2 regions of the Bacillus basilensis genome follow, and region 2 is predicted to be linked to the other one. Evidence: riboswitches for the same ligand, from Rfam matches in the RefSeq annotation. Region 2 holds a riboswitch; the other holds the start of a gene.
The links. Region 2 has a riboswitch for cyclic di-AMP ahead of ACQVV1_RS09415 (hypothetical protein). Riboswitches for the same ligand answer to the same signal wherever they lie in the genome.
Positions count from the first base shown of each region.

Region 1 (11,319 bases), on a different contig from region 2:
TTTAAACTTAATTGATCACCCACCGCGTCGTAATGCTTCTTAATTCGATGGAACAAGAAGATGATGGCAGGTAAGAAAATAAGGATCGACCAAACTTGTGCAAATTTAGTTAAAAAGAACATGCTCATTACGATAAAACTAATAACTGCACCGATTAAATTAATCGTTAATCTCAAAGCCCATCCTTCTGGTTTTTCACGAAGCCATTTTAATACCATCCCAGTTTGAGAAAGTGTGAATGGAATAAATACACCTACTGCATATAACGGGATTAAATGTTCTGTTTGCCCTTGGAAGGCTACAATTAAAATAATCGAAGCGATTCCAAGTATAATAATACCGTTTGAGTAACCTAGGCGGTCTCCTCTAATCGTAAACATTCTCGGTATAAACTTATCTTTTGCAAGGTTAACTGCTAATAACGGAAATGCAGAATATCCTGTGTTAGCAGCAAGAATTAATATTAAAGCTGTTGTACCTTGTATGAAATAGTACATGAAATTACGTCCAAATGTTTGTTCAGCAATTTGAGAAACAACTGTTACTTCTTTACTTGGAGTAATTCCGTAATAATAAGCTAAGAAAACAATCCCTGAAAATAACACTGCAAGTAATGCTCCCATTGCAAGCAATGTTTTCGCTGCATTGTTAGGTGCAGGATCCTTAAAGTTTGGAATTGCGTTAGAGATCGCCTCTACACCTGTTAAAGCCGAACTACCCGATGCAAATGCTCGTAACAGTAAAAACAAACTAATTCCTGCAACCGGCGTTCCAATTGGCGTGTGTAAAGTCGGTGAAACGTGTCCCGTTAAAATATTATATATCCCTACACCAATTAATATAAATAGTGCTAAAACGAATAAATAAACAGGATATGCTAAAACGGAAGCTGATTCCGTTACCCCTCTTAAATTTAAAATAGTAATAAATATAACAAATATAATCGCAATGATTACATTATGTGCATGTAAACTAGGAAAAGCAGATGTTAGCGCATCTGTACCAGCAGACACACTTACCGCAACCGTTAAAATATAATCGACTAATAAAGATCCTCCAGCAATTAAGCCTGGGTTCATCCCTAAATTTTCTTTTGATACAACATACGCGCCCCCGCCATGCGGATAAGCAAAAATAATTTGTCGATAAGATAAAATAAGGGCTGTCAATAATACTAATACCCCAACAGCTATCGGAATAGAATACCAATAAGCGATTGCTCCAAGACCTGCTAAAGCAATTAATATTTGCTCTGGACCGTAAGCAACCGATGATAAAGCGTCAGAAGACAAAATTGCTAACGCCTTCGTTTTATTGAGCTTTTGTTCTCCAAGCTCAGTTGATTTTAACGGTCTTCCAATTAAAAATCTTTTAATAGATGAAACCACTGCTGTCCACTCTCCATTAATTTTGTACGAACTTTTCTGCTAGTTACAGCGGATAAACTATTTCTTCAGAAAACAAAAAATGTCTACAAGCCATAACGAAATAGACTTGTAGACATTATATTTTTTGTCGCACAAGCTCCACCTTCCTTCTCAATATAACGCTTACGAGGTTAGCTGTCGGATTCGGGCCTATGAGTAGCCCTACCTTTTTCAAGGATTCACCCCATTGGATTAAGTATTAATCCATAAGAACGGGTCCCCCGCACCATGCGGTTTCAGCGATTTAGAAAATTGAAACTGTGGATTATAATACTCCTTTATTTTCAAAATGTAAACAAAAATTTTGAAAAAGAAAAAATTTAAAATGATTGCGCATAATCCGCCGATAAATATACATAATGAATACTAAAAAATCGATAAAGGAGACCCATATGTCTAAAGAAAAGAAGCCTATTTTTTCCGATTCCTATTTAGATGCGTTAGCAAATGAAATTAATCAACTATACAGTAAACGTGAACAGGAAATAAATTTGACAGATAGAACGAAAAGAAATAAATAAATTGTCATAAAAAAGAAAGCAATACACTTATATATTGCTTTCTTTTTTATTTTTTCATACATCCAATTCTATTGCTGATCTGTTAAAGGTCATTTCTTCATACACTTTCAAATTTTGATATACTGCTTCTAATAATGGTGCTTCTATAGAAAATTGTTCTGCTACATCTAGTAAATATCCTTGTAAGTGCTTTCCTTCTATAGACGAACCTTTTTCCATATCCCGCTGCATCGATGACTTCATGTCATATGAAATTTTATCAATTGTTTTCATATGTTCCTTGGAAATCTCATCCTTAACTGGTGCCCCAATATATCTCATAATTTGCACACATTCTTCAAATAAGCTTCGGATAAAATCACGTCCACCTTCACTTTCACGGATTGGTCCTATTGGTGCACGCATTAATGTTGTCACACCTGACATTACAGTAATAAATAAATATTTATGCCACATATCTTGCGTAATATTTTCACTTAAAACAAAACTAGATTTCGTATCTGCAAATGCTTTAGAAATATGCTTTATTCTCTCTGGATCTTGAGACTTAATTTCTCCAAATACAAGTCTGTTGGCAGCGCTAGTTTGTACAATTTCTCCTTGATCGTTTAACGTCGTCTCGATAAAGCATAAACCGCCAATTACTTTTTCCTCGCCGAATTCTTTTTGTAATAATGATAAATGAGCGATACCATTTAACAATGGAATGATTACAGTATTTTTACCTACAAACAGCTTCAAATCTTGAATTGCCTCGTTTAAGTGATACGCTTTTGTTGAAAATAAAATAACATCAAATGGAGAAGTTCTATCTTCTTTCGTTATTAATTTCGGTTGGAAGGAAAAATCCCCGTTCATACTTCGGATTACAAGTCCTCCTTCCTCTAATTGTTTTTTCCGTTTACTACGAACAAGAAACGTAACATCTTCTCCCTTTTCAACTAATCGGCCACCAAAAAAGCCTCCGACGCCACCAGCTCCTAGTACTAAAATACGCATACAACATCCCCCTTTTCAAAATATAATCTTATACCTTTTAGTATACATAACATTATACATGTCCCCTACTAAATAAGCTGAATTTTCATTCTTTATATAGTATAAAACAGTGGTTATTTTCAAATGAATTTGGGCATGTTGTTTTTATAGCACATATGGAAAGGAAACAATGTAAATGGAGGCAATACAAACAATCGAGGAAAAAGATGTAACAACAGCTATATTTCAATTTATATTCCCGTTTTCTTTTAAAACTGGATATGAACAAAATATGTTCCCTTTCTTACAGAAAAATGATTTTCGCCCTTTTCGACTCGATCATCTTGAAAATGAAAATACATACTACGGAAAGTTTCAAGTTTCACATCAAAATATGGAAGCATACTATCTTTCATTTACAAATAAAATTCTATTTCCTCATTCAGCGCATCAAAAAGGATTACAGCGCTATTCTAAAGACCTTAATTCAAATGGATATTTAATAACAAATCTTATTTCTGTTCCATTCAAGATTCATTCTATTGACATAACACTTTGTCCTTATGAACTTGGCTTCTTAACCATTCGGACAGAAGTAGAAACAGCTCCAAAAATGTCATTATCAGAAGCAATCGAATTTGCCGCCCGCTTCCGTGTACTTGAAACTAAAAATGATACAAACGAAACGATTTGTATTGAGTGTAATGGAAAAAGATATTCCCAAGTGGAAAGGTTCATTTTCGGTTATTTATTTCATGGCGTAACAGACTTCTTTGAGAAGAAGAGATTAAGAAGCTCTTACTTTCAAACCTTTCCATTCTTTGAAGACCAAAGAATGTACGTTCAAACATTATTATCTATAAAAGAAGATATGGAACTTAATGAAGTGGATGTTTATCGTACTTCCAGTCTTTCCGGGTTAACAAGTGATGGTAGAGCATATGTGAGTGCAAATAATCTTCCTTATATTCATGATTATTTAAAACAACACGCTTACCAGAGATGGGCACCCAATCGCTATTTCATAATGGAAGAACATATTTTCACATGTGTAACAAATGAGGGAGAACACGAAATTACTAAACTTGCCAGTCAAATGTACGGGGAATTTTATTACGCTTTGTTATTAAATCTATTTCATAAAATCGTTTTATTAAAAATGGCAAACGCTTATGCTGAACTAAACATTGAACAAGATACAAATGAAATAGAGAAATTAATTTATTCAATCAATTCATTTACAGCGAATTACTTTTCTTTAGAGCTAGTATCCCAATCACAGAGTGAAGATATTTTCTTTCGCTTAAGAAAACTTTTTAACATCGAAATTTTATACTCGAACGCAAAACAAAATCTTGATAGTTTGTTTAAATATCAAGAAAATGTCGCTTCAAAAAAAGATAGCCTTTTGTTATTAATTTTAACCCTCTACTCTGTAGTAGGCCAAATGTTAGGATTTACTATGATTGATCTTTTAAGAAACACCGATTCAAACAAAATATCTTCGCCCCTTGAATTTTTCGCTCTTTTAATAGCAATTAGCGGTATAGTCATTTCACTTATTTTAGGTGCACAAGGGTTATATCAATGGGGGGTACAGCATAGAAGAAGAAAAGCATGGGTCAAACAAACAGTGTTATCTGCTGTGAAAGAGAAAGATGATGAGAATTAAAAAAGTTTATTTTCAAATTATCCATCTGTAGCGCGCTTCAGTACATGAAATTTTTACCAGCGATTTTTCAAATATATCAGCGAAACTCGAAATATATCAGCAAAACTCGAAATATATCAGCGATTTTTCGAACATATCGACTTACCGACAAAAACTGACAAAAAGAAGAAGTTACTCCAAAATGAACTTTGGAGTAACTTCTTCTCGTTTTGCTATACTCATTCGACTTACTTTCCTGCTTCGATTTGTTCTAACGCAGCAGCTACTTGTTCTTCAGTTAATTCATGTTGTATTACGTAGCGGTTACGTGGGCTTACACGGCATTCATGAGAACATGCACGTAAATATTTCGCTTCGTTTTCTTCAGAACATAAAATTTTCTTGTTACATTCTGGATTTGAACAGTTTACATAGCGCTCACAAGGTTCACCTGTAAAGTGGTCTTTACCAACAATAACATGTTCTTTTTGGTTTACTGGTACAGCGATACGCTCATCGAACACGTAACATTGTCCATCCCAAAGCTCACCTTGTACTTCTGGGTCTTTTCCGTATGTTACAATTCCGCCATGAAGCTGACTTACATCTTCATAGCCTTCTCGAACTAACCAACCAGAAAACTTCTCACAACGAATTCCACCTGTACAGTACGTTAAAATCTTTTTACCTTCAAGTGTTTCTTTGTTTTCTCTAATCCAGTCTGGTAATTCACGGAATGATTCGATATCTGGTTTGATCGCACCTTTGAAGTGTCCTAAATCAAACTCATAATCATTTCGTGCATCAATGATAACTGTATCTTCTTGTTTCATTGCTTCATAAAAATCTTTTGGCTCTAAATACTTCCCAGTTATTTCGTGTGGGTTAATGTCATCTTCTAGACGAAGTGTAACTAACTCTGGACGAGGACGTACGTGCATTTTCTTGAATGCGTGCCCTTCTTCTTCATCTATTTTAAATACGATACCGTCAAAACGTGGATCGTTGTTCATTGCTTCCATGTATTTCTCTGTTTGCTCTACAGTACCAGAACAAGTTCCGTTAATTCCTTCTTTAGCTACAAGGATTCTTCCTTTTAATTCAAGTGAATTACAAAATGCTAAATGCTCTGCCGCAAATTCTTCAGGATTTTCAATTGTTGTGTACATGTAATATAGTAATACTCTGTATGGTTTTGTAGTTGCCAATGTATTTCTACCACCTATCTAATTTTTAAAATCATGTATAAGTTAACGTTCATATCAAAACATATATAATAAGAAAATGTATCCAAAGTTTTATGCATCCCATTTTCTTCTCTTTATACTATTTTCTATCAGTTAACAAAAATAAAAAACAAGATTACATACCAAAACACTGTGGTTATGTTGTAATCCCAATATATTATATATCATACAAATTCATTTCCATCAATTAATATGCTGTATTATAGGCTTTATGTTCACATAAATTTCAAAAATAGCCCTTTAATTTATTATCTTCCCCCTTACACATCAACCATAAACTTCCAAAAAGATTTCGTATCTTCACACCATCGATTGCACAAAGTCATATAATTTGCATTAAGGAAACATTTATGTTCAAATGAAAATACACATATTATATTTAAATGTATTGAAATAATAAGTAAGAATAAATACAATAATTTCATCAAGTTAACATTTTAAAGGGGAAAACTACTATGAATAAAGATATATCAAAAGATGAACAAGTCCCTTCTCAAAGTACAACTGTTCAATCAGCGCATTTAGCATTAAGCGGGCAAACGAAAGGCTTAAAAAGACTATTACCATTCTTAGGTCCTGCTTTCATCGCTTCAGTTGCTTATATTGATCCTGGCAATTTCGCCACAAATATTGCTGCTGGATCACAATATGGGTATTTATTACTCTGGGTAATACTCGCTTCTAATTTAATGGCTGTATTAATCCAAACTTTATCCGCTAAATTAGGAATTGCTACAGGTAGAAACCTTCCTGAAATTGCTCGAGAAAACTTCCCGAAACCTGTTTCCATCGGTTTATGGATTCAAGGGGAGCTCGTTATTATGGCGACTGATTTAGCTGAATTTATTGGAGCGGCACTCGGATTGTACTTATTATTCGGGATTCCAATGTTACCAGCCGCTTTAATTACAGCCGCTGGATCATTTATTATTCTTGAATTTCAACGCAGAAGTTTCCGTCCATTAGAAGCTATTATAACAGGAATGATTTTTATCGTTGTTATCGCTTTTGGTGTACAAGTTTTCTATGCAAAACCGGAATTAAGTCCTTTACTTTCAGGACTATTCATTCCAAAATTCCAAGGCGTGGATAGTATCTTATTAGCAGCTGGTATTTTAGGCGCGACAGTTATGCCACATGCAATATATTTACATTCCGCCTTAACGCAGCGCCGCGTAGTCGGAACAAATGATGAACAAAAGAAAAAGATTTTCCGCTTTGAGTTTATTGATATTATTATCGCAATGGTTATCGCTGGAGCAATTAATGCAAGTATGTTAATTGTTGCTGCCGCACTATTCTTTAAAAACGGCTTACATGTTGAAGATCTTGATGTTGCTTTTAATCAATTTAGCAACTTAGTTGGACCTGCATCCGCTGCTTTATTTGGAATCGGACTTTTATCAGCTGGTTTATCTAGCTCTTCAGTCGGTACAATGTCTGGTGACATTATCATGCAAGGATTCATTCGAATGCATATTCCGTTATACTTACGCCGATTTATTACAATGATTCCACCATTAGTTATTATCGCTTTTGGTGTAAATCCAACTTACGCTCTAGTCATGAGCCAAGTCGTCCTATCATTCGGTATTGCTTTTGCATTAGTACCACTTATTATGTTTACAAGTAGTAAAAAAATTATGGGTGCACTCGTTAATCACCGCATAACTACCTTTATCGCTTGGATCATTGCTGCACTTGTTATCGTTTTAAATATTTTCTTACTGTATCAAACATTTGTGGGTTAATAAAAAGGGTATTCCAATTTCAATTTGGAATACCCTTTTTGTTTGAATTACTTTCCTTCTACTTACCACTCATGTATGTCCCTCTTTCTGGCATCATCGTACCTTTTTCAGTTTGAAAATACAGTGGCAATCCTTCCGCAAAAAACATACTTACCTTTGATGGATCCTGCCTTTGATGATGAATATGTAAATGTGGTTCACTTGAACTTCCTGAGTTACCAACTTGAGCAAGAACCTCTCCTTCATTTACATGTTGTCCTTCCTTCACTTTAATTGATCCTTCCTTTAAATGGGCAAGAATCAAAAATGTCCCTGTTTCATCTACTCGTAAATATATGTGATTCCCCGCCATCGACTGAAAATTATCCGATCCAGGAACTAAATCGTGGTCATTATTATTAATAGATACAACCGTCCCAGAAGCTGGTGCCATTACTTTCGCTCCGAATATTCCATAATCCTCTAACTTATTACTTTTTACTTCAGCAGGTGGAATGAGAATATCATATGCCCATCGTTCATTCGGCTTTATAACGTGATAGTTCGTTTCTAACCGATCACCACCCCAGCCTACTAGTGCTCGTTCATTTAAAGGAAAACGAACGACTATTTTAGGGTTCATAGACTGTACATCAGCTGGGTAAGCAAGTCCGCCTATGTTAGCGAACCATCCTAAGGGCCAAGCTCCAATTATAGAAAAAAGCACAATGAAGAGTAGCGTTCTATCTATTCGCTTTCTGAAAATACCTTTCCACACAAATAGTAATACTGATGCTATTAAAATAAAAATTGATACTAGGCTAAATGCTTGTATACTCCACCAAAAAACGATTGATATAACACCATCAGCTAAATAAATTACACTCCAACTTATAATTAAAAAAGCAACTACAATTACTAATACATATTTCTTCCACATGTTGTATCCCTACTCTCATATCTTTGTTCTACATGATACGAAGTGAAAATTACGGCATATAAAAGAAATACTTACGACTTTCTTACATTTCTTTATACTGTGGTAAAACGATAGTGAAAACTGTCTCTTTATCGTTACTACGTACAGTGATATCTCCTTTATGAAGTTCTGCTATACTTCTCGCAATTGCAAGTCCCATTCCTTTTCCACCAGTATGAGAACTACGTGATTTTTCACCCCGATAAAACTTCTCAAAAACGTAAGGAAGGTTCTCATTCGGAATACATTGTCCAAAGTTTTTAATTTCTATTTCAACATTCATATCTCTTTTAGAAACTTGAATAAGAATCTCCTTTCCGTCTTTCCCGTACATAATACTATTACTAATTACATTTTCGAATAACCTCACCATAAGCGCTACATCCATTTCCACATGTAACTCCTTATCACCCTTAATACAAAAGCTCATATCAGCATCATCTAGTTGTGGCACAAAATCAATCATAATTTGTTCAATAAAAGCTTTCATATTTGCTACACTTTTATGTAATTCAATCTCTCTATAATTTATTTGACAATATTCTAATAAATCATCTACTTGATTTTTTAATTCATAACTCTTTCGCTTTAATATACTTACATACTGTTCACATTCTTCTCTATTTGAATGAAGCTGATTTCCTAACAGGTCCACGTAACCGATTAGAGATGTTACAGGAGTTCGTAAATCATGAGAAATATTACTAATCATTTCATTTTTCATTTCCTGTGATTTTTTTTCATTCTCGATAGCCTCTTTTAAACTTTTCACCATTCTATTAACATTCGTCGCTAATTCACCAATCTCGTCATGTTTTGAAATAGGTATATGTATTTCAAAATTACCATTACTTATTTCCTTCACATTCCTATTAATTTCAGATAATCTTTTCATCATTGTTTTTGTCATACATGCAAAATATGTCGTAGTAAAAATCAAAAAAACTATAAAATATAAAAATGAATACTTTTCCTCTAACGCAGTAACATGACTATATATATTTCCAATTAACATTTGAAACGCTATTATGCTTACAGTTGCTAACAAGATGCTACATATGAATGCAATAAAAAATTTAGCTCTAATGCCTTGTAATGATTTAATCTTCAATTTTATATCCGACTCCCCAAACATTTTGAATAAACTTCGGTTCTTTTGGATTCTCTTCAATTTTATTTCTCAATCTTGCGATATGAACCATTACTGTATTATTACTTTCATAGGCTCTTTCTTTCCAAACACTCTCATATATTTCTTCAATAGTAAACACACGATTCTTTGCAGCTGCCATTAAGTATAAAATATCATATTCAGTTTTCGTAAGATTGATTGTTTCTCCATATAACATTACTGTTCTAGACACTTCATCTATTTCTAACCCTCTAATGTTTATTTTCTTTTCTATTTCTTGGACAGCATTTTGATTGAAATATGTATACCTTCTTAATTGAGCTTTCACCCTCGCTATAAATTCAATTGTACTGAATGGCTTCACAATATAATCATCTGCTCCAGTACTAAATCCTATTACCTTATCCACGTCCGATGATTTTGCACTTAAAAACATAATTGGTAAACTATGTTTCTCTCTAATCCTTCTACACAATTCTATTCCATCCATTTGTGGCATCATAATATCCAAAATAGCAAGTTGAATTCTGTTATTATTTATTATTTCTAAAGCCTCTTCTCCGTTATAAGCACTAAAAACTTTAAAACCTTCTTGCATTAAATTCACATGAACAAATCGAACAATATCTTTATTATCATCTACAATTAAAATTGAGTATGTCTCCATATGTAAACCTCTTTTTGTAATTTATTCCACAATCAATTTTATCATATATCAAAACCATACTTCCCTCTTGAATAATCTTTATTTTCAGACTAAATTATATAATAACAACACATTCTAGTTTCAGAAGAAATGGAGTGAAAGTATGTTTCCTATATTGAAAACCGACCGACTCATTTTACGAGAACTTACCGAAGAAGATGCACCGAGTATACTACAATGCTTTTCTAATACTGATGTACTGCGCTACTATGGCCAAAAACCATTACAGGATGTTGATCAAGTGAAACAAGTCATTCATAACTTTAAGTTGAGTTACCATGCAAGGAGCGGTATAAAGTGGGGAATCGAATTAAAAGATAAGAAAGAACTCATTGGAACAATCGGATTTCATGATTGGTCTTCCGAGCATAAACGAGCTAATTTAAGTTATGCCTTTTTCCCTGAATACTGGGGAAAAGGATATGCGACTGAAGCTGTTTCTGAGGTTATATCATACGGTTTCCATACCATTCATTTAAAGCGTATCGGGGCCATTGTATTTCTTGAAAATGAGGCTTCCAATAAAGTTCTATTAAAATTAGGTTTTGAAAAAGAAGGAGTTCTAAAAAATTATATGTATCAAGATGATATCCCCTATGACACGAATTATTATTCTTTATTAAAATCGGTTTAATAGAATTCATGTGTAAAAAACTTGTTTCAGAACAACAGATATAGGTAGTAAATTTTTAATGAAGGATGCGAAGTACTATACATTATAAGACATTAAAAAAGGGATATGGGCAAGCTCTTACTCATGTCCCTTTTTTACGTTCTTTTTCTGTTTTCGCAATGCTTTTGGAATGTATACACAGAAAGGTTCGCTTTCCATGTAATCCCCCGTCATTGCATATGCTCTAGAACGAGATCCCCCACAAACATATCGAAACTCACAAACACCACACTTCCCCTTATACTTGTCAGGATTACGAATATTTTGAAAAACAG
Region 1 is NZ_JBNTQO010000009.1:74,114-85,432, reverse strand. It holds gene ACQVV1_RS17965 (APC family permease) at 1-1,388, opposite strand, end outside; cyclic di-AMP (ydaO/yuaA leader) riboswitch at 1,533-1,679, opposite strand; gene ACQVV1_RS17960 (hypothetical protein) at 1,820-1,948, shown strand; gene panE (2-dehydropantoate 2-reductase) at 2,003-2,947, opposite strand; gene ACQVV1_RS17950 (hypothetical protein) at 3,123-4,598, shown strand; gene trhO (oxygen-dependent tRNA uridine(34) hydroxylase TrhO) at 4,826-5,785, opposite strand; gene ACQVV1_RS17940 (Nramp family divalent metal transporter) at 6,280-7,575, shown strand; gene ACQVV1_RS17935 (M23 family metallopeptidase) at 7,634-8,494, opposite strand; gene ACQVV1_RS17930 (HAMP domain-containing sensor histidine kinase) at 8,577-9,644, opposite strand; gene ACQVV1_RS17925 (response regulator transcription factor) at 9,634-10,332, opposite strand; gene ACQVV1_RS17920 (GNAT family N-acetyltransferase) at 10,475-11,005, shown strand; gene ACQVV1_RS17915 (TIGR04053 family radical SAM/SPASM domain-containing protein) at 11,123-11,319, opposite strand, start outside.
Region 1: another riboswitch for cyclic di-AMP. It lies ahead of ACQVV1_RS17965 (APC family permease); the one in region 2 lies ahead of ACQVV1_RS09415 (hypothetical protein).

Region 2 (7,859 bases):
TTTTGGAAATTTTATGAATGATTTATGAGAGTAAATATACTCCTCTATATTTAACTTGTAAAGAGGCAAATTACTGAAAATAAGAAAATATCCATCTGTTTAAACGCTTACATTTAGTGTTATTAATATTCTTTCATCTGTTTTCTCGTCTTTTCTTTCTTTTTCACAGAAATAACCTTTTAAATACGAAATAAAAAGAGCGAATGACATGAAGTGCATAGCTTGTTGCACTTCGCATTCGCTCTTTTTTTATACACTATTTATTCCCCTCGTAAAAAAGCACGTAAATTTCTCCCGCGAATATAAACTTGTGACAATTCTGCATGTAGCTGCTCATATTCGATAACATCTGATTTTAAATATAAAGCGTCTTTTGATGGTAATATGATATAGGGCCTTGGAAAAATAGGATCGAGCACCACCAATTCTTGAACTCGCTCTACCGATACTGCCCAACGATTCGCTATATCTCCTAATAATAACACCTTCATTTTCTTCTCCCCCGCCTTATTCAAAACATAAAAAAGAAATATTATCACAATTCGTAAACACGACAAATGTAGCTCCAATTGTTTCATAGAGCCTCGCTGGATATCGTTTATTTTTTGTAACAACAGTAATAGGCGCTTGGAAAGAAAAACGAATGTGTTCTGTAAAGAAGCTAACGATTGGAAGCTCATCCCCTAGCAGAATCACCTTCTTAATACACTCACAAATACTAGTAAAATCCTGCTTCTTACTACAACTATACGTCCAATCAAATCCACAATTCCTAACTTCAGCCGCTATCTCTTCATTTGCTGTAAAAATAATTAACTCATGTTGAAAAGCTACTAAATCTATTAAACTATTTACCTTGCTTTCTTCTCCAACACAAATAAGTGTTAGTTCCATATACCTCATCCTCCTTAGCATAAAAGAACTCAAACATAGATTGATATTCCCCTATACTAATCAGATCGATGAAGTGATGTATCCATCATGGCACCGTCCTCTCTCAAGACGCTTACGAAGTTAGCTGTCGGATTCGGACTTTGAGAGTAGCCCTACTTTCAAAATTGAAAGATTCACCCCTAGTGACACTGCACAAATTGGTTCCTCCGCTCCATAGAATTGGACTCAGCGTATTACAAAAATGTATTCTGGCTGATATATTACTCCTGTATTTGGAAAAAGTAAACAGAAAAAAAGCCAGTTATAAAACTGACTTTTCTATTATTCATGCTTATGCTTTATTCAATTTGTATGCAAAGTGATTCGTCGGTCCATGACCACTTCCAATATTCAACGGTTCTTCAATTGCTATACTAATAAATTGTTTAGCCTCTTGAACTGCCTCTTCCATCGAGTATCCTTTCGCAAGTCCAGCTGTAACTGCTGACGCAAATGTACAGCCGCTTCCGTGTGTTTGCTTTGAAGGAATTCGCTCACTTCTAAATTCAATAAAATCTTCTCCATCAAAGAGTAAATCAATTACTTCATTACCTTGATATTCTGCATGTCCGCCCTTCATGAGTACATATTTCGCACCTAATTCATGAAGTACTTTTGCAGCCTCTTTACTATCTTCAACGTTATGAATTTCCAGCCCAGTTAACACTTCTGCTTCCGGAACATTCGGTGTTATAACAGTTGCTACTGGTAATAAATATTCCTTTAATGCTTGTACTGCTTCTTGTTGTAATAATGATGCTCCACCCTTAGCAATCATAACAGGGTCTAGCACAATATTATTCCAGCCAAATTTATTAATATGTTCTGCTACAATTTGAATGATTTCGCTACTAAATAACATTCCTAGTTTCACAGCATCTGGTGTTAAATCCGTACCAATTGAATTCAGCTGTTCCGTAATACCTTCTAATGGAACAGGATATACCCCTTGAACGCCAAGCGTGTTTTGAGCAGTAATTACCGTAATAGCCGTCATCCCATATACACCAAGCTCTTGGAATGTTTTTAAATCCGCTTGAATGCCAGCACCGCCTCCGCTATCAGATCCTGCAATTGTTAAAGCTTTATTCACTTTCATCCCACTCATCCTTTTCTAACCAAAATAGCGATGATAAATCGTCTTTGCTTCGCTTATATCTTTCGTTCCATGTACAAGTACACGACCATCTTTGAAGGCAACTAATCTCTTTTCTTCAACAGAAAATGATAGTAAATATGGATTTACATTTAAATCCGTAACGCGACCTTCCAGCAGCCCCTTATATTGTTCAAAATCCATTTCCCCTTTATGAGGTGGTCTAATTTGAACTGTATTTCGTCCGCATAAAACTGCTGTTTTCGATGTATTTTCTTTATTTAAATACGGATATAATGCATTCTCCCCGCATGAAGGACAATTGTGTTTACGAAGCTTTTGCACATTCATACATGAATATTCATTCTTCCATACATCAAACGACGCAAGTCCCTCTCGAAGTGATTCGTAATCTTCCACTAATAGTTTAAGAGCTTCCGTTACTTGATGAGAAACGACGAGAGATACAGCAGGTGATATAATGCCCGCTGTATCACATGTCGCACCGCCAAGCGGAATCGATTGTAATAAACATGATAAACATGGTGTTTTACTAGGAAGAATTGTGTAAGAAAGTCCGTAACTCCCTACACAAGCCCCGTAAATCCATGGAATAGAATATTTTTGCGCTATATCATTTACAATGAAACGCGTTTCGAAATTATCAGTTGCATCAATGATTACATCAACATTTGTAACAAGCTCTTCTAATTCCTCAGCTGTTACATCTTGAACGAGTGCTTCTACTCTTACTTCACTATTAATCTCTTCTAGACGTTTCTTCGCCGCTACAGCCTTCGGAAGATTATTTTTCACATCACTCTCTGCATACAATTGCTGCCTTTGTAAATTACTCCAATCGACATAATCACGGTCAACAATTGTTACCTTCCCAACACCAGCTCTTACAAACATTTCTGCATTTGCACTACCTAATGCGCCTGCGCCAATAATAAGCACATGCTTTTCTCTTATCTTTTGCTGTCCTTCTTCCCCAATGGGAGAAAATAGTTCTTGGCGAGAATATCGATTATTCAACTACACTCATTCCTTCTAAAGGACTACTTGCAGTTGCACAGCGTTTACGTGCGATACGACCTGCTTCAAAGCCTATGCGACCTGCTTTGATACCTAATTTCATTGCGTATGCCATTTTAATAGGATCTTTTGCTCCTGATACAGCCGTATTTAATAACACACCATCCGCTCCTAATTCCATCGCGAATGCCGCGTCAGCTGGGCTACCGATACCAGCGTCAACGATAACTGGTACTGTCGCTTGTTCAATAATGAAGCTTAAATTTAACGGATTTACAATACCAAGCCCTGATCCGATTGGTGATGCTCCTGGCATAATCGCATGCACGCCAAGTTCTTGTAATTTGCGGGCTAATACAACATCATCAGATGTGTAAGGAAGTACGATAAATCCTTCTTCTAGTAACATTTCAGATGCCTTTAATGTTTCTATTGGATCAGGTAATAACGTTCTATCATCACCAATAACCTCTACTTTGATCATGTCACAAAGTCCTGAAGCTTTCGCTAATTTTGCAATACGAACAGCTTCTTCAGCATTTTTCGCTCCGGCTGTATTCGGTAATAACGTATATTTTTTCACATCAAGCTTCTCTAATAAATTAGGTTGCTTTGCATCAAATATATCCATACGACGTACTGCAAACGTTAAAATTTCAGCTTCAGAAACGTCAATTGCTTTTTGCTGTACGTCAAAATCAGGGAATTTCCCTGTTCCTAATAAAAGTCTAGACTGAAATGACAATGGTCCAATGTTTAACATAATCAACCGCCTCCTACGAAAGTTACAATCTCAATTTGGTCTCCATCAAAAACAGATGTATCTGTATGATTATCTTTTTGTAAAATATCTTTATTACGCTCAACTACAACAATTCTGTTATCTAACTCTAAATGTGTAAGTAGTTCAGCTACTGTTTTCACACTCGCTGGCACTTCAATTTGATTACCATTAATTTTTAAATTCAAACTTCCATCCCCTTTCTAAACTCTTTTAGAAAGCAATGAATCTAACAAGTGATTCTCCTGCTTTCCTTCTATTAAATCCGCCATATATTGACCAGAAACAGGACTTAATAAAATGCCGTTTCGATAATGGCCCGTGCAAGCATATAAACCTTTTATTTCTTCATGCTCTCCCATATAAGGAGCTTCGTGATTTGATTGTGGCCTTAATCCTGCCCATGCACTTTCCCATTCCGCTTCTTTTAAAGCCGGCAATATTGTATAAGCACGCTCTAATATAGAAGTAATACTTTCTGGTTGCACAGTTTTATTAAACGTATGAGACTTCATCGTTGCTCCAATTACGTACCGTCCACCGCGCTTTGGTGCAATATAAAATCTTTCTTGGAAAATAGGCGCATTTAAAAGTGATTTTCTACTTCTTACCGCTACTACTTCTCCTTTAACTGGATATGTACCCCATTCGCGGTGAAAATAACCTAGTAACTTCGTGCTCCATGAACCACCTGCAATCACAACTTTCTCGCACGCAATAATACCTTCGCTTGTAACAATTCCTGTTACGTTATCATTTTCAATACGAATATCAAATACTTCTGTTTGTTCATATATATCAGTACCGGAAATTGCTGCAGAGTGTGCAAATGCTTTTGTAAGCTCTGGTGCAATAACATGACCATCTTTCGGATAATATACCGCACCTATAATGGATTCAGATAGAAATGGCTCTTTTTCCCGCAATTTTTCTCCCGTTAGAAAATAGGAATCTTCACCTGTTTTCTGCTGCCAATCCATAATATGAAGAATTCTTTCCTTCTCATCTTCATTTTGAGCAATGCGATAAATGCCTTTTTCTTCATACCCAATATCGATGCCTGTTTTTTCACGTAAAACTGCTGCAAGTTGTGGAAATATAGCACGGCTTTCTCTAGCAAGTTCAAATAACGGATCATACGCATCCCATTCTGCCTGAACCCCAAGTAAACCAGCAGCTGCTTTCGAGGCTTCAGATGCAATCTGTTGCTTCTCTACAATCGCTACTTTATGCCCTCGTTCTGCTAGAAAATGTGCAACTGAACTACCTATTACACCTCCGCCAATTATCGCTACATCATACTTCTTACACATGTTTTTCCGCCCACTTTCTTATTGATTCCTTATAAGATTTCGCTTTGCTATATGGGTTACTACTACTTATAATTCCAGACATAACAGCAATACCACTGACACCATTAGTAAGAACATCCCCTGTGTTTTCCGTGGTGATTCCTCCAATTGCTGTAATCGGTATGGATAAACACTTTGCAATGGCTGAAACTTCTTCAAGCCCTCTCGCTGGCACACCTTTTTTACAATCTGTCGGAAATACATGACCATAGACGAGTGAATCCGCTCCATTCTTAAATGCATCGATCGCCTCTTCTAAAGAATGCACAGAATAACCGACATGCAAATAAGAAAACTTTTCTTTCACTGACCTTACATCTGCGCTTCGATATCCTAGCTGCACACGCGGAATATTTAATAAAATAGCAATATCAATTCGATCATTTATTACTATCTTCGATGCGGGAAAGCCTTTCTTCAAAAGACTTTCCACACCTTCATACAATTCCTTCGTACTTTTCTCACGCTCACGAACATGTAAATAATCAATCTCACTCTCAATTTGCATTGCTACATTCACTAGCTCTTCGAATGACATGTGACCATTTGAGATTACATGAAGCTCATTTTTCATATTCATTCGCCTACTTTAAAATGTTTTCGAATAATTCCTCAGCTGGAACGATTTCTTTCGTCATCCCTTTATCTTTCAGCCATTTATTTTGTTTCTCCCATGACTCTTTTGAATCCGATAGGAATGGCTCATCTTTCGTTTCCATCTTCTCTAATAAAATTTTCATACTTTCTTTTTCAACTTCTGGTACAAGCGGGAAGTTTTCTTTTTCTTGATGATTTAATAAAATATTTAATGCTTCATCTGGATTTTTCTTCATGAATTCATAACCTTTTTTCGTACCACGTAAGAAAGCTTGCAACGCTTCCTTATCTTTTTTCAACGTTTTATCACCTGTTACAAATACAAGCTCATGATAGTTTGGCACACCATAATCAGCTGGATTAAAGTACGCTGGTTCATGGCCTTCATGTCGCATAACAGGTACTTCATGGTTAATGTATGCTCCTGTTACTGCATCTACTTTTTTCGTAATTAACGCTGGTACTAAATCAAAGCCAACATCGACTACTTTCACTGTATCTGGATTACCACCAGCTTCTTTTACCATCGTTTTTAAATACATCTCACTTAAAGGTGTCCCCGAATATCCTACTGTTTTTCCTTCTAAATCTTTCGGTGATTGAATGCCTGCTGATTTCAGTGATACAACATGATTTAACGGGGAACGTACGACAGCTCCAATTGATTTCACTGGAATTTGTTCATTTGCTCTTGCCATAACAACATCTGGTTGATAATACAAGCCAACCGTTACTTTTCCTGCCGCTGCTAAAGTTAATGGATCAGTCGGATTGGAAGGGAATTTAATATTCACCTTTACTCCTTCTTCTTTAAAGTAGCCTTTTTCAATTGCCGCATAAATAAAGCTATGTACCGCATTTGGGTACCAATCAAGCATGACCGTTATTTCTTTTTCTTTCTTACCCTTATCTGATGCTGAATTACTAGAACATCCAGCAATCATTGCAACTAATAATGTAAACACAAAGATGCGTTTTAAAAATTTCATGAATGCTTCCTCCAACTAATAAATTTCTTTTCTAAAATCGAAATAAGGATGACAAAGGAAATAGCTAATAATGATAACAATACAATGGGTGCAAATACACCCGCTCCGTCTAATTGCGTCATCATCCTTTTACTGAAATATCCTAACCCGGCTTGTGCACCGAGCCATTCACCAATTGCTGCCCCAATCACACTAAGCGGAACTGCAATTTTTAAAGCTGAGAAAAAATAAGGAAGAGCAGATGGTAACTTTAATTTAAGAAAAACATCTTTTTTCGTTGCTCCATACGTAACTAAGAGCTCCTCCCATTCTATTTTTGTACTACGTAGTCCATCATACGTATTGACCGCAATTGGAAAAAACGTAATTAAAACCGTAACAACAACCTTACTCCAAATCGTATATCCAAACCATAAAACGAAGAGTGGAGCAAGCGCTGTAATCGGAATCGTTTGTGAGGCAACTAATAATGGATAAAATGCTCTCTCCATCCAATTACTCGCATTCATTAACATCGCTAGCCCTACCCCAAGTACGATAGAAATAGCCACCCCTATTAAAACGACATTTAATGTTGCCGGCAAATGAACCGTAAATAATATATCTTTTAGTTTCCATATCTTCATTACAATTGCAGACGGTGACGGTAAAATGTACATCTCATCTACAACTCTTGCGCCTATTTCCCACATGACAAGTAAAATACTAGAAAGTGTAAGGGCAGGTAATAGTTCCTTCAACCGGTTCATCATACGAGTACCTGCCTTTGTAACATACTAAGAAGCTCATCTTTAAGCGCTAACACTTCAGGCTTATATAAATCTTTTCTTGTCCGATTACAATCAAGCGGTACAATCTTCTCGGTTAAAGTAGTTATCGGTTGATTTTCTACAACGAAAATTCGATTAGAAAGAAATAATGCTTCTTCCACATCATGAGTAATAAATAAAATTGTTTTTTCCCACTCTTTCCATTGTTCAAACAGCCATTCTTGCAAAGATGCCTTCGTTAAAGCATCCAACGCGCTAAACGGTTCATCTAACAGCAATATCTCCCCGCCTGTTAATAAAGTT
Region 2 is NZ_JBNTQO010000004.1:6,800-14,658, reverse strand. It holds gene ACQVV1_RS09420 (hypothetical protein) at 261-491, opposite strand; gene ACQVV1_RS09415 (hypothetical protein) at 508-894, opposite strand; cyclic di-AMP (ydaO/yuaA leader) riboswitch at 988-1,135, opposite strand; gene thiD (bifunctional hydroxymethylpyrimidine kinase/phosphomethylpyrimidine kinase) at 1,226-2,041, opposite strand; gene thiF (thiazole biosynthesis adenylyltransferase ThiF) at 2,048-3,067, opposite strand; gene thiG (thiazole synthase) at 3,060-3,830, opposite strand; gene thiS (sulfur carrier protein ThiS) at 3,833-4,036, opposite strand; gene thiO (glycine oxidase ThiO) at 4,052-5,161, opposite strand; gene tenI (thiazole tautomerase TenI) at 5,154-5,774, opposite strand; gene ACQVV1_RS09380 (ABC transporter substrate-binding protein) at 5,785-6,786, opposite strand; gene ACQVV1_RS09375 (ABC transporter permease) at 6,783-7,535, opposite strand; gene ACQVV1_RS09370 (ABC transporter ATP-binding protein) at 7,535-7,859, opposite strand, start outside.